3 regions of the Pseudoalteromonas sp. SD03 genome follow, and region 2 is predicted to be linked to each of the others. Evidence: predicted binding sites of a transcription regulator. Region 2 holds the regulator's gene; each other region holds the start of a gene.
The links. The regulator FliA, encoded in region 2, starts transcription of late flagellar genes. The targets are predictions, from matches to a motif close to CTAAAGNTNNNNNNNNNNNNGCCGATA.
Positions count from the first base shown of each region.

Region 1 (4,290 bases), 1.7 Mb from region 2:
CTAACACTGTTCATATAAACAGTAGTTTAGCATATCAGTTTAAAACTGGGGATATTTTTATAGTTTCTAACTTAAAGCTTTATTTCGCTTATTAACAAAAAGATATAAAAGAGGCAGGTAGCAGACAACAACAGTGGCAATATTTATTAAAGGCATAAATGTTTGATACATCACAGTGCTATAAGATAAATCCCAAAGGTGTCGGTCAACTAAGCGAAATAATTGAAGAATGGGTGCACCAATAACAATAAGCTGCCCAAGTACACATTGCCACAAATGCACTTTATCTTTAAGACCCCAATAAGCAATAAGTGCCATCCAAGTAATATCTGTTAATGCCCATACAAGGTAACGGTATATATAAATACCATCATCAAACGCCATTAAACTTGAGTAGGTCACAGTGCCAAATAAGAAAAAAGCGGCAGTAATAACAACGAACCTAAGAGCTAAATAATCTTTGAGGATAAAGAATATAAAAATAGCCGGACTCAAAATAAGAACCCAGCTTTTGCTTAATATACTTACAAAATACAAAAACCATTCAGGCAAACTAAATAACCTTACTTAACTTTTGTATCTTCATCAGTTCCATCGCCGTTACCAGGCATACTACAATACTTAGTCAACATATTCGCCCCATTACATTTGTTAAGAATGTTGCATTCTATGCTAAAAAAGGTACATAGCCAAGTCATTCTATCTTACATCAATTGGCGCTGACTCTTTTGCCTTGCCTTGTAAAATTGATATTTCTACACGGCGGTTACGTCTTCGATCTTCGCGGGAATCGTTCGGCACTAAGGGCCTAGTTTCTGCACGCCCTACCACCATCATTCTGGTTTTATCAAAACCTGGAACTTTTTGTAATTCACTCGCTACCGCAACTGCGCGTTTAGATGATAAATCCCAGTTATTAATGTAAAGCTCGTTGGAAACCTGAAAATCATCCGTATGACCAGACACCGTAATTTCACCGGGTACATCTTTAAGTAATCGGCCAATATCTTGAATGATAGGTTTAAATTGTGGTTGTAAAAATGCACTCCCCGATGGAAACGAGCCATTTTCTCTAATACGAATTATGATTTGCTGCCCTAAAGATTCAAGCTCAATAGCCCCATCAATAATTTGCTTTTCAAGCTGTTGCGCAATTTTTTTAACTAAGTCATTTATTTGCTCTTGATCAGCAGCAGACACTGCCGTAGCTGCAGCAACTTCCTCTGAGGTACTACTTGATTCACCACCTCGCTTTTCACCACGTTGCTCTTGACGTCCACCTGCGGAGCTTTCATCTCCCGCCTGAAACTCAAGCATTTGTTGGGTCATTTCAACCGTTTGTTGCTGAATGGTTTCTATAGGAGTTGGCTCAGGTTTACCCGGCGTAAACTCCATAGCAATAACAGATGTCCCTTTTGGAATGTCTTTTACTTCTATTTTATTTTGTACACCAAAAGCAAACTTCATTGAGCCTGCAATTTGTTTAAATTTAAGTACATCCATTTCAGAAAATGCGAGTAAAAGTACGAAAAAGCACATTAATAATGACATTAAATCGGCAAACGTTCCCATCCACGCAGGAAGTCCTGGAGGTGGGCATTTGCACTCTTCATCTGACATAATTATTCCTCAGTATTGACTGCGCGTTTTGATTCAGCTAGATAATTTTTCAAGATCCCTTCAATTACTTTAGGATTTTGCCCGTCTTGAATACCTAATACTGCATCTAAAATTAAGCGCTGATTCATGGCCTCTTCGTCTTTACGCAGTTCAAGTTTTACCTGAATAGGAATGGCTACAACGTTTGCTAAAAATGCACCGTATAATGTGGTTAACAACGCAACCGCCATTGCCGGTCCGATAGCTTTGGGGTCATCCATGTTCGAAAGCATAGCCACTAAGCCTATCAACGTACCGATCATCCCCATTGCAGGTGCAATATCACCTAATGATTTAAATAAGGTTGCCCCCATTTCATGGCGAGTGGTGGTTAACGAAATATCTTTTTGTAATGTTGCACGTACCACATCAGCATCATGTCCATCTACTAGCATATCAACGCCTTTGCGCATAAAAGGATTTGGGATTTCGGCTTCTTCTAAGGCTAAAAACCCGCCTTTTCGAGCAGAGTCAGCTAATTCTACCGCTTTTTCGATTAATGCTTCAGGAGGCTCAATTTTAAACATAAACGCTTTTGCACATACTTTACCAATGCCAAGAAATTGCGACATGGTAAAATTAGATAAAACGATAAAAAGGGAACCACCAAATACAATAACCACAGAAGGGGTATTGTAAAACATAGCGACTTCACCGCTACTACTCATAAACATGGACATGACAATTAAGCCAATTGCGCCAAGGATCCCAATAATGGTTGCTAAATCCACATTCCCTCCAAAGGTTTTATATTTTTTCTTCGCAAGCGTTGTTATTAATTGTTTATCGGCAAGATACTGAAATACTTAAGTGATTTTTATGATAAACGGTAAAATTAAGATTAGTTATATTTTAGATCAACATAGGTAATCAATCTAATTAATCAAAATTAATAATTTTAAAAAATAACGTTGAAACGCAATAAAACCCAATCAACAGCATTTATCTATCAAAAAACAATATCATTCTTTGACCTAGTTTAGCATTCCCCCTAAAATTGGCGTCTAAATTTATTATGTAAGTTGAAAATAAAGATGGCGACTAAAAAACCTGAAAATTTAAGTTTCGAACAAGCACTAGAAGAGTTAACAACAATTGTCAGTGAAATGGAACAAGGTGATTTATCGCTTGAACAGTCTTTAAAGCAATTTGAGCGCGGTATTGCACTTGCGAGCGCATCTTCAGGCAAACTTCAACAAGCTGAGCAAAAGGTGTCGATATTAATGGGTAATGACGAAAAAGCACCGCTTACTCAGTTTGATAACGATATGGAATAATCGTGAGCATAAAAGAACAAATAAAACTCGCTCAAGATGATGTAGCTAATACGCTCAACCTTTATTTTGAACAACCTCTTGAAAGCGACAATACTATAAAAGAAGCCACACATTACAGTGTAATGAATGGTGGTAAAAGACTGCGCCCGTTTTTAGTGTACACCACAGGTAAAATACTCGGTGCTGACAAGCGTGATTTAGATGTACTTGCCGCAGCCATTGAATGTATTCATAGTTATTCATTAGTTCATGACGACTTACCTGCTATGGATGATGATGATTTACGCCGTGGTCGCCCTACATGTCATATTGTATACGGTGAAGCACAAGCGATTTTAGCTGGAGATGCACTGCAAACTTTAGCATTTGAACTTATTGCTAAGCATAAATTTAAATGTTCGACTGAAGCACAATTAAAAATGATCGCAGCACTAGCGCATGCATCGGGGTTACAAGGTATGGTTGCCGGACAAGGCCGCGATATTGCAGCAACCGATAAGGTTATTACTGTTGATGAGTTAGAACGCATTCATAAACTTAAAACCGGTGCGCTAATAAATTGTGCGATTACTCTTGGCGCACTGTGCGCCCCTAATACAAGCCAACAAACTTTAGATAACTTATCAACTTTTGGATACGCTATAGGGCTTGCATTTCAAGTTCATGACGATATTTTAGATGTTGAGGGCGATACGCTTACTTTAGGCAAGCCACAAGGGTCAGATATTGCAGCGAATAAAGCGACATACCCCGCTTTATTAGGTATGCTAGGCGCTAAGCAAAAAGCACAAAATTTAATACAACAAGCCCATGAGGCATTAGCTAACATTGACGCAGACACAACAGATTTAGCTGCATTGGCTAACTATTTAATTGAACGTGACCATTAAATACAGCTAAAACGTATTAACTCTTAGTATAAAATTATTACTGAATATTAAGCCGCCTTTTAAACCTCGTTTGTTTTGAGGAGGGTTAATATTAGCGAAGGATATATAAAAAACCATGACACTTGATAGCAGCAAGTATCCATTACTTGATTTGGTGAACGAACCAGCCCACTTGCGAGACTTAGCACAAGATAAGCTTCCTGCATTTAGCCATGAATTGCGTGACTATTTACTCAATTCGGTATCGCAAAGTAGCGGCCATTTAGCGTCTGGTTTAGGAACCGTAGAACTTACCGTTGCACTACATTATGTATACAACACACCCGAAGACCGCTTGGTCTGGGATGTGGGTCATCAAGCTTATCCGCATAAAATACTGACTGGCCGTCGTGATCAAATGCATACCATTCGCCAAAAAGACGGATTGCATCCTTTCCCTTTTAGAGATGAAAGTGAATACGACA
Region 1 covers NZ_CP162514.1:852,807-857,096, reverse strand. The annotation lists gene ABZP26_RS03990 (hypothetical protein) at 67-552, opposite strand; gene ABZP26_RS03985 (flagellar motor protein MotB) at 700-1,620, opposite strand; gene pomA (flagellar motor protein PomA) at 1,623-2,390, opposite strand; gene xseB (exodeoxyribonuclease VII small subunit) at 2,694-2,936, shown strand; gene ispA ((2E,6E)-farnesyl diphosphate synthase) at 2,939-3,826, shown strand; gene dxs (1-deoxy-D-xylulose-5-phosphate synthase) at 3,942-4,290, shown strand, end outside.
Region 1: the regulator FliA is predicted to act here: its motif matches at 2,444-2,470, upstream of pomA (flagellar motor protein PomA).

Region 2 (4,290 bases):
AACAATGCATAAAGAATCCAGTGACATCAGCACAATGCGTGAAGAAATGAACGCAATTCGTCAACTATTAGAGCACCAAGTATCAGGTTTAATGCAGCAAGATATGGCACGTCGCGACCCGACCCGTGCATGTATGATTGACCGCTTAGTCGGTATGGGGATAGAGAAAAATGTTGCTGAGCAAATGGCATGTTTTGTACCAGACGATGTGTCTCGCCAACAAGGCTGGAAAGCTTTATTGAATATGGTTGAAGATCAAATGCAAACTACGAACAACGAAATACTTCGCCAAGGCGGTGTTTTTGCGTTAGTCGGGCCTACAGGCGTGGGTAAAACCACCACAGTTGCAAAACTGGCAGCATTGGGTGCACAAAAATACGGTGCCGATAAAGTAGCGCTTATTACTACCGATACTTACCGTATTGGTGCTTATGAGCAGCTAGCAACGTATGGTCGTATTATAGGTTGTGGCGTTAAACAAGTTAAAGATGCAAATGAATTAGCAGAAGTTTTATACCATTTACGAAATAAACGTCTAGTCTTAATTGATACAGCGGGAATGAGTCAACGTGATTTACGCTTAACCGAGCAGTTAAACACCTTAATGCGTAATCAGCGTGTTGATATACGTAGTTATTTAGTATTAAGTGCGACGGCGCAAATTAATGTATTACAAGAAACAGTAAGGCACTTTAAAAAAGTACAGCTAAGCGGATGTATTTTTACTAAACTTGATGAGTCATTGAGTTTAGGTGAGATTATTAGTATTGCGATTCAAAATCGTCTCCCAATAGGGTATCTTACTAACGGTCAGCGAGTACCAGAAGATATTAGAGTGGCAAATGCCGAAAAACTAGTAAAAAAAGCTGAGCAATTGTATTTAAAAAGAATAAAAGCACAACAATCACGACACCAATCAGTGGCGTCGAGCACAGTAGAGATGTATGATTAACACAGTTTTAGATCAAGCAAGCGGCCTTCGCAAAATGAGCAAGAATAATAATAACGGCGTAAAAGTTATCGCTGTCACCGGCGGCAAAGGTGGAGTGGGTAAAACGAACGTATCCCTTAACACGGCAATCGCGTTAGGCCAACAAGGCAAACGTGTGCTTGTACTAGATGCTGATTTAGGATTAGCGAATTGTGATGTGATGCTTGGACTGCGCGTTGAGCGTAATTTATCTCATGTTTTATCGGGCGAATGTGAACTTGATGATATTTTAGTCGAAGGTCCCGCAGGCATAAAAATAGTGCCTGCAACATCGGGTTCGCAAAGTATGGTTGAGTTATCACCCTCAGAGCACGCTGGACTTATTCGTGCATTTAGTGAACTTAACACCGACTTTGATATTTTAATTGTTGATACCGCTGCGGGTATTTCCGATATGGTGCTGAGTTTTTCTCGCGCAGCGCAAGATGTGGTTGTGGTGGTATGTGATGAGCCTACATCAATTACCGATGCCTATGCTTTAATTAAAGTACTTAGCCGTGAGCACGGCGTTTATAAATTTAAAATTGTTGCCAATATGGTGCGTAGTTTACGCGAAGGGCAGGAATTGTTTGCAAAACTTTCAAAGGTTACCGACCGATTTTTAGATATATCAATGGAGTTGGTTGCAACGGTTCCATATGATGAAAATATGCGCAAATCAACGCGCCGCCAAAAAGTAATTGTTGAGGTTTTTCCTGGGTCGCCTGCTGCAATTGCTTTTAAAACACTGGCTACAAAAATTGCTAAGTGGCCAACACCTAGTCAAGCCTCGGGTCATTTAGAGTTTTTCATTGAGAAACTAGTTAGTAACTAACAATGACTATACCGGTGAATAGAGCTATGGGATATCAGTCAACACAAAATTTAAATATGATTGTTGAAAAGCATGCCTCATTAGTCAAAAAAGTGGCGTGCCATTTAATTGCTCGTTTACCGGCAAGTGTGCAGCTAGATGATTTAATTCAATCGGGTATGATTGGTTTAATTGAAGCTTCAAAAAACTTTGATGCAAGCAAAGGCGCAAGCTTTGAAACCTTTGCCGGTATTCGTATTCGTGGTGCGATGATAGACGAAATGCGCCGAGGCGATTGGGTTCCACGTTCAGTTCACAGAAAAAGCCGTTTGGTTGCAGAAACTATTGTTGCGCTTGAGAACAGTTTAAACCGTGAACCTAAAGATAGTGAAGTTGCTGAAAAACTTGAAATTTCGCTAAATGAGTACCATCATATTTTAAACGATGTAAATGTAAGCAAAGTGTTAGGTATTGAAGACCTTGGTATAGATGACGATGTGATTACACCTCATGGCCAAGATTTAGCACTAGACAAACCGTTCAATAATGTTAAAAATGAACGGTTTAATGAGTCTTTACTCAGTGCAATAAAGTCGTTACCTGAAAAAGATGCAATGGTGCTTTCTTTGTACTATAACGATGAGATGAATTTAAAAGAAATTGGGCATATACTCGATGTAAGTGAATCGCGTGTAAGTCAGATACATGGTCAGGCGATGATTAAGCTTAAAGCAAAAATCAATGACTGGATAAACTAGAAGTAAGTAAATAAAGGTTCAGGCCTCACTGGAGGATGTTTTGGATAAAAACATTAAAATTCTTGTTGTTGATGATTTCTCAACAATGAGACGTATTATTAAAAACCTGTTGCGCGATTTAGGTTTTACCAATGTTCAAGAAGCAGATGACGGGTCAACTGCTTTGCCTATGTTGCAAAATCAAGCGTTTGATTTTGTTGTAACAGATTGGAATATGCCAGGCATGCAAGGTATTGATCTTTTAAGGGCAATTCGAGCTGATGAAAAATTAAAGCATATTCCTGTTTTAATGGTTACAGCAGAAGCTAAAAAAGAACAAATAATTGCTGCGGCCCAAGCAGGTGTTAATGGTTATATTGTTAAACCATTTACTGCAGGTACATTGAAAACTAAATTAGAAAAAGTGTTCGAACGCTTAGGTTAATGAGAGGGAGAGGCTTATGTCAGCACCTGCTGCGCCTCAGATTACTTTAGAACAAGCTCGCCAGTTAGTTGTTTTTTTAGAAAATGGTGAGCAAGATAAAGCGAATCAGTTAATTTTAGAAACAGCTTCACAAGAGCAATCACAGTTATTTGCTGAGGTGGGTAAGTTGACGCGTCAACTGCACGAAGCTTTAAAAAGTTTCGAGTTAGACACGCGTTTAACAGACATTACCACTGATGCCATCCCTGACGCAAAAAAACGCCTTAACTATGTCATGGAAATGACAGAAAACGCAGCCAATAAGACAATGGATGCGGTTGAAGCAAGCTTACCATTAGCACAAGAAATCGCTGACGAAATAGCTGATATCAAGCCAACGTGGGATCGTTTAATGAACCGCGAAATAGAGCTTGGTGAGTTTAAATCACTTTGTCATAGTATTGATAAGTTTATGAGCAGTTCTCATCACAAAACCGATGAGTTACAAATGCTGATGACTAATGTGCTGATGGCTCAAGACTATCAAGATTTAACCGGTCAGGTTATTCGCCGTGTTATTGAACTTGTCCGTGAAGTTGAAGAAAGTTTAATTCACCTGTTAACTGCATTTGCAGCGCAAGGTGGTGAGGTTGAACCAACTGAACAACCAGAAAAAATAGAAGATCCCATTGTTGCACAAACACTAGCAGGTCCCGAAGGGCCTATTATTGATAAAGAAACGCGTAATGATGTTGTATCTGATCAAGATGAAGTTGATGATCTATTATCAAGTTTGGGCTTCTAATAGGAGAGTACTGCATGAGCTTTGAAGTCGATGAAGATATTTTACAAGACTTTTTAGTAGAGGCCGGAGAAATCCTTGAGCTTTTATCTGAACAGTTAGTAGAACTGGAAAACAACCCAGATGATACTGAGCTACTAAACGCAATATTTCGCGGTTTCCACACTGTAAAGGGTGGCGCTGGCTTTTTGGCTATGACAGAGCTTGTTGATGCATGTCATGGTGCTGAAAATGTGTTTGATTTACTGCGCCAAGGTGTAAGAACAGTTAACTCTGAATTAATGGATGTGATTTTACAAGCACTGGATACCATTAATGAAATGTTTGCCACGATTAAAAATCGTGACCAGCCAGAGCCTGCTGATCCAGAATTACTTGCAGTACTTCACAAACTTGGACAGCCACCGACAGCAGAAGAGCTTGCCGGCGATTCTGTGGTTGAAGATATAGCTCCTGTGGAAACTCCATCGGTAGAGCCTGAACCAGTTGCAGAGCAATCGAGCAACGATGCTGAAGAAGACCCGTTTGCTTTTGATGAATTAT
Region 2 covers NZ_CP162514.1:2,530,006-2,534,295, reverse strand. The annotation lists gene flhF (flagellar biosynthesis protein FlhF) at 1-952, shown strand, start outside; gene ABZP26_RS11865 (MinD/ParA family protein) at 945-1,805, shown strand; gene ABZP26_RS11860 (RNA polymerase sigma factor FliA) at 1,832-2,542, shown strand; gene cheY (chemotaxis response regulator CheY) at 2,583-2,966, shown strand; gene ABZP26_RS11850 (protein phosphatase CheZ) at 2,983-3,750, shown strand; gene ABZP26_RS11845 (chemotaxis protein CheA) at 3,765-4,290, shown strand, end outside.

Region 3 (4,290 bases), 710 kb from region 2:
GAGATCCGAAAACAGATCAACCTTTTTTTTAGATCTTTTTACCGTTTGCTCAAGTTTCAAACAAACGAGGCTAAAATAGTACTGAAACGCCTTACTATCGGTTGTTTTTTACACTCTTATTAACTATTTGCTATAAATTTCATTGCTATGTTCAATTAAGACGTTAAGATAGCAAGTTCACAATGTTAAATTAATGTTTATTTCCTGTTTATTGGTAGATCAAAAATGAAATTACCCGATCAAAAATCTTTTATCTTCGCAGTTATTCTTGCTGTTGTTGGTTTTGTTATCGTTAAGTTTGCGCTTGCAAGCCTAGCATTAGACCCTGCACTTCTATTCGGTGCCGGTTTATTAATTGGTGGACTTGTTATTGCTGCAATGTCATCAGTAAGTACAGAAGAAGCCGAAGTAAAAACAAAAACACTTTATGTTGGCAATCTTCCTTATCGTGCAAATGAAGGTGTAGTTCGTACTTTATTTGAAGAGCAAGGCAAAGTATTTAACGTTCGTTTGTTAAAAGATAAGAATACTGGCAAGCGTCGCGGTTTTGGCTTTGTTGAAATGGCACAAGCAGATGCTGATAATGCAATTGCTAAGCTAAACGATAGTGAGTTCCAACAACGTACTTTGAAAGTACGTGAAGCAAAACAAAAACAAGAAGATGATTCTAACTCTTATCGTTCAGAGTCGGATCAAACAGTGTAACTTGCTTAACCGCTAGTTTATCACTACATACATCAGCCGTTGCATAATAGTGCAGCGGCTTTTTTATGCCTGCTTGATTATCACTTAATTTGAGTAAAGAACTAACTCGCTTAGCAATGGCCGCACCAGAGTCTAATAACTGTACTTGCGTATTAAAGTAATCACTGATTGGTTTAGCTAAAATAGGAAAGTGAGTACAGCCTAATACCAGTACATCGATATCTTTATTAATATTTAATCGGTCTAACTCAGTGTGCAACTTATCGATATCTAAGTGCTGGGTAAAAAAGAGAGTCTCTGCCAAAGTAACCAGTTCAACACTACTATATAAACTTGTGGTTATCGATGAGGCATGTTCTTTTATAAGTGCATCAGTATACGGGCTTGATACCGTTGCGGGAGTTGCCAATAAACCTATATGCTTTGATTGCGTTAATTGCGCTGCGGGTTTAATTGCAGGTACTACCCCAACAATAGGAATATCGGTAATTTGACGTACCGAACTTAACGCTGATGTTGAGGCGGTATTGCAGGCTATAACAATTAAGTCGACATTTAGTGACTCATCTTCAATAAATTGAATCAATCCACATAGGCGATGAATGATGGTTTGTTGCGACTGTGCGCCATATGGCAATAATGCATTATCCATAAAATAGCTGTATTGAGCATGAGGAATGCTTTGCTGAATATGCTCAAGCACGGTGGTTCCACCTATACCTGAATCAAATACCATGATGTGCGCTGACAAACTACCATTCCTACTCTTTACTAAGAACGGCAGTTTGCCATGTGGCTTTTGTAAAAGAAAGTAGTTTTACTCAGTGCCTAGCTTTGCAGTAGCGGCGTTTAATTTATCTAAGTTTTCAAACATGGTGTTAGTGTAATCAACCAGTTTATCTATTTCTTGTTGATCTTGATTTAGCCATTGAATGATACCTGATAGCTGACTTTCTAATCCTAGGGTTTGCGCTTTAGAGTAAGCCGATTTTAGATCATCATTAAAAGGGGCAACAGTTTCGGCAATGGCTTTTTCTGATGCTGGCTTAATTTGTTCATACTCTTTAATGGCAGCAACGGTTTTGCTTTGACGTAAGTCCATTGAGAATGCCACCAGCTGTTCATTCCCTAAACTGAGTTCTTGGGCTTGTTCAAATGCTTTATCTAAATCGCCACTGAAAAAGGTTTTACTGACATCTTGTAACTCTGCCATTAAATCATTTATGGCTTGCTGCTCGTCTTCATTAAGCTCACCGTTTACTGACATCAAGAAAGAGAGCTCACGGGATTCAGAAAATTGCGTACTAAATGATTGTGAATCATCTGTTTTTTGATAGCGACTAGATGATTGCGATTGGTAAGCATCTGCAAAGCTAATACTCACCTCATCACCTTCTGCTGTGGTAAATGTATAATCAGCACTATTGCTTAAACTTACATATTGCGCCTGGCTAACAGTAACGCTTGCAGGTTGTGGGTTAAATAAGTTCTGCTCAAATTTATCGAGGCCACTAAAAATACCCTCTTTTGATTTATCAATACCCTCTTCAAGGTCTTGATTGAATACCCCCATGCCTTTTAGTTCATCCACAGCCTCATCAACACCCGTCTGCACTCCTTTACGTGCCTGGCTAAGTATATCTTGTAGTTTCTCATCATTAGCACCATTGGCTTTGGCTTTATTTACCGAGCTTGTTACAAAGTCTAAAACATTTTTAACGACTTCATTAAAATCAAACAGTGGTTTGTCCTTTTTGGTTTCAGCGACCGGCAAACCTAGTTCTTTTGCCATTTTGTCACCTAATACGGCAGCAGCCAGTTCTTTTCCTCGTTGCTGATAACTAGTTAGTGGCGAGTCTATTTTAGGCTGTGGCATTGCTTGATTAGTATTGTATTTATTAGCATTACTGTTTGGAACAAAACTAAAGTTACCTATTTTCATGAGAAGACTCCTATTTAGACTTACTCTTATATCGGCCAAGTAAGCCTATACTGTAGTAAAATGCTCAAAAAAAGCTCACTATATTTGATCAAAACTAGACAAATACGCTTCGCTCCCTACAATAGCGCCGATAAACAGATCTCAACGATAAGGTTATACCGTTAATGGCAGTTATAAATATAGATACCACGCAGTACGATGCACAATTAAATGAAAAAGAGCAGCGTATTACAGAGCAATTTCAACGTTTCGGTGTAAAACAGTTAGAAGTATTTAGCTCTGAGCCCATTAACTACCGCCAACGTGCAGAATTTAGAGTATGGCACGATGGTGACGATCTGTTTCATATTATGTTTGATCAACAAACAAAAGATAAAATACGTGTTGATACCTTTGACCCTGCAGCTCCTTTAGTAGGTGAAATTATGCAGGTGATGATTGATAATTTAAAAGGCTGCGAAGTACTACGTCGTAAATTATTTCAAATAGATTATTTATCAACCCTCAGTGGTGAAATTTTAGTGAGCTTGCTATATCACAAGCCACTTGATGAACACTGGTTAACTGAGATCAATGCCTTAAAGGAAAAGCTAAGTAGCCAGTACAAAATTGACTTTATTGGCCGTGCACGTAAGCAAAAAGAAAAATTGGGCGATGACTTTGTTACTGAGCGCTTAATGGTGAATGGCCAAGAGCTAATCTATCAACAGGTAGAAAATAGCTTTACTCAGCCTAATGCGAAGGTGAATATTAAAATGTTAGAGTGGGCACAAGAGTTATGTAAACCACTAAACAATGATTTACTAGAGCTGTATTGTGGTAATGGAAACTTTTCTATTGCACTTGCTGGTTCATTTAATAAAGTGCTGGCGACGGAAATATCAAAATCGTCGGTGCATTCAGCGCAATATAATATTGCTCAAAACCAAGTAACTAACTTAGATATTATTCGCATGTCGAGCGAAGAGTTTACTCAGGCAATGAAAGGCGAGCGTACTTTCTCTCGCTTAGATGGCATTGACTTGAGTAGTTACAACTGCCAAACCATCTTAGTCGACCCGCCTAGAGCAGGCATGGACACGCTTACGTGTGACTTAGTGGCTAATTATGAAAATATTATTTATATCTCATGTAACCCAGACACATTAGAGCGTGACCTTGAACACTTAACGCAAACCCATGAGGTTAAGCGCTTTGCAATATTTGATCAGTTCCCTTACACACACCATATTGAATCTGGTGTATTTTTACAGAAAAAATAAAATCTAATACTATAATACCAGCGCCTTGATAAGTGCTGGTATTTGCTCTTCACTAAATACTTTAACTTGATTCTTTACCAATAACTTAGCGGTCAGCCCCATGCCTTTTACTTTCACCCCACTATGGCTTCCATCATAAATTGTATTACGGCCACACGAAGGACTAGACTCTTTTAGTAAAGCAAAGCGAATATTATGCTTATTACAAAGGGCTAATGCTTTATTAGCGCCAGCTTCAAATGCACTTGTTACATCCTCAGCAGTATTTGTAATAACTCGATTTTGCTTTATCTCAGCGGGCGCTCTAGGCACGAGTAAACCACCAGCAATCTCAGGACAAAATACAATTAATCTATTTTGCTTTTGCCACAAATTAAGTTG
Region 3 covers NZ_CP162514.1:3,242,744-3,247,033, forward strand. The annotation lists gene ABZP26_RS15085 (RNA-binding protein) at 226-705, shown strand; gene murI (glutamate racemase) at 668-1,456, opposite strand; gene ABZP26_RS15095 (DUF5610 domain-containing protein) at 1,523-2,647, opposite strand; gene trmA (tRNA (uridine(54)-C5)-methyltransferase TrmA) at 2,812-3,909, shown strand; gene ABZP26_RS15105 (DUF523 domain-containing protein) at 3,919-4,290, opposite strand, start outside.
Region 3: the regulator FliA is predicted to act here: its motif matches at 2,677-2,703, upstream of ABZP26_RS15095 (DUF5610 domain-containing protein).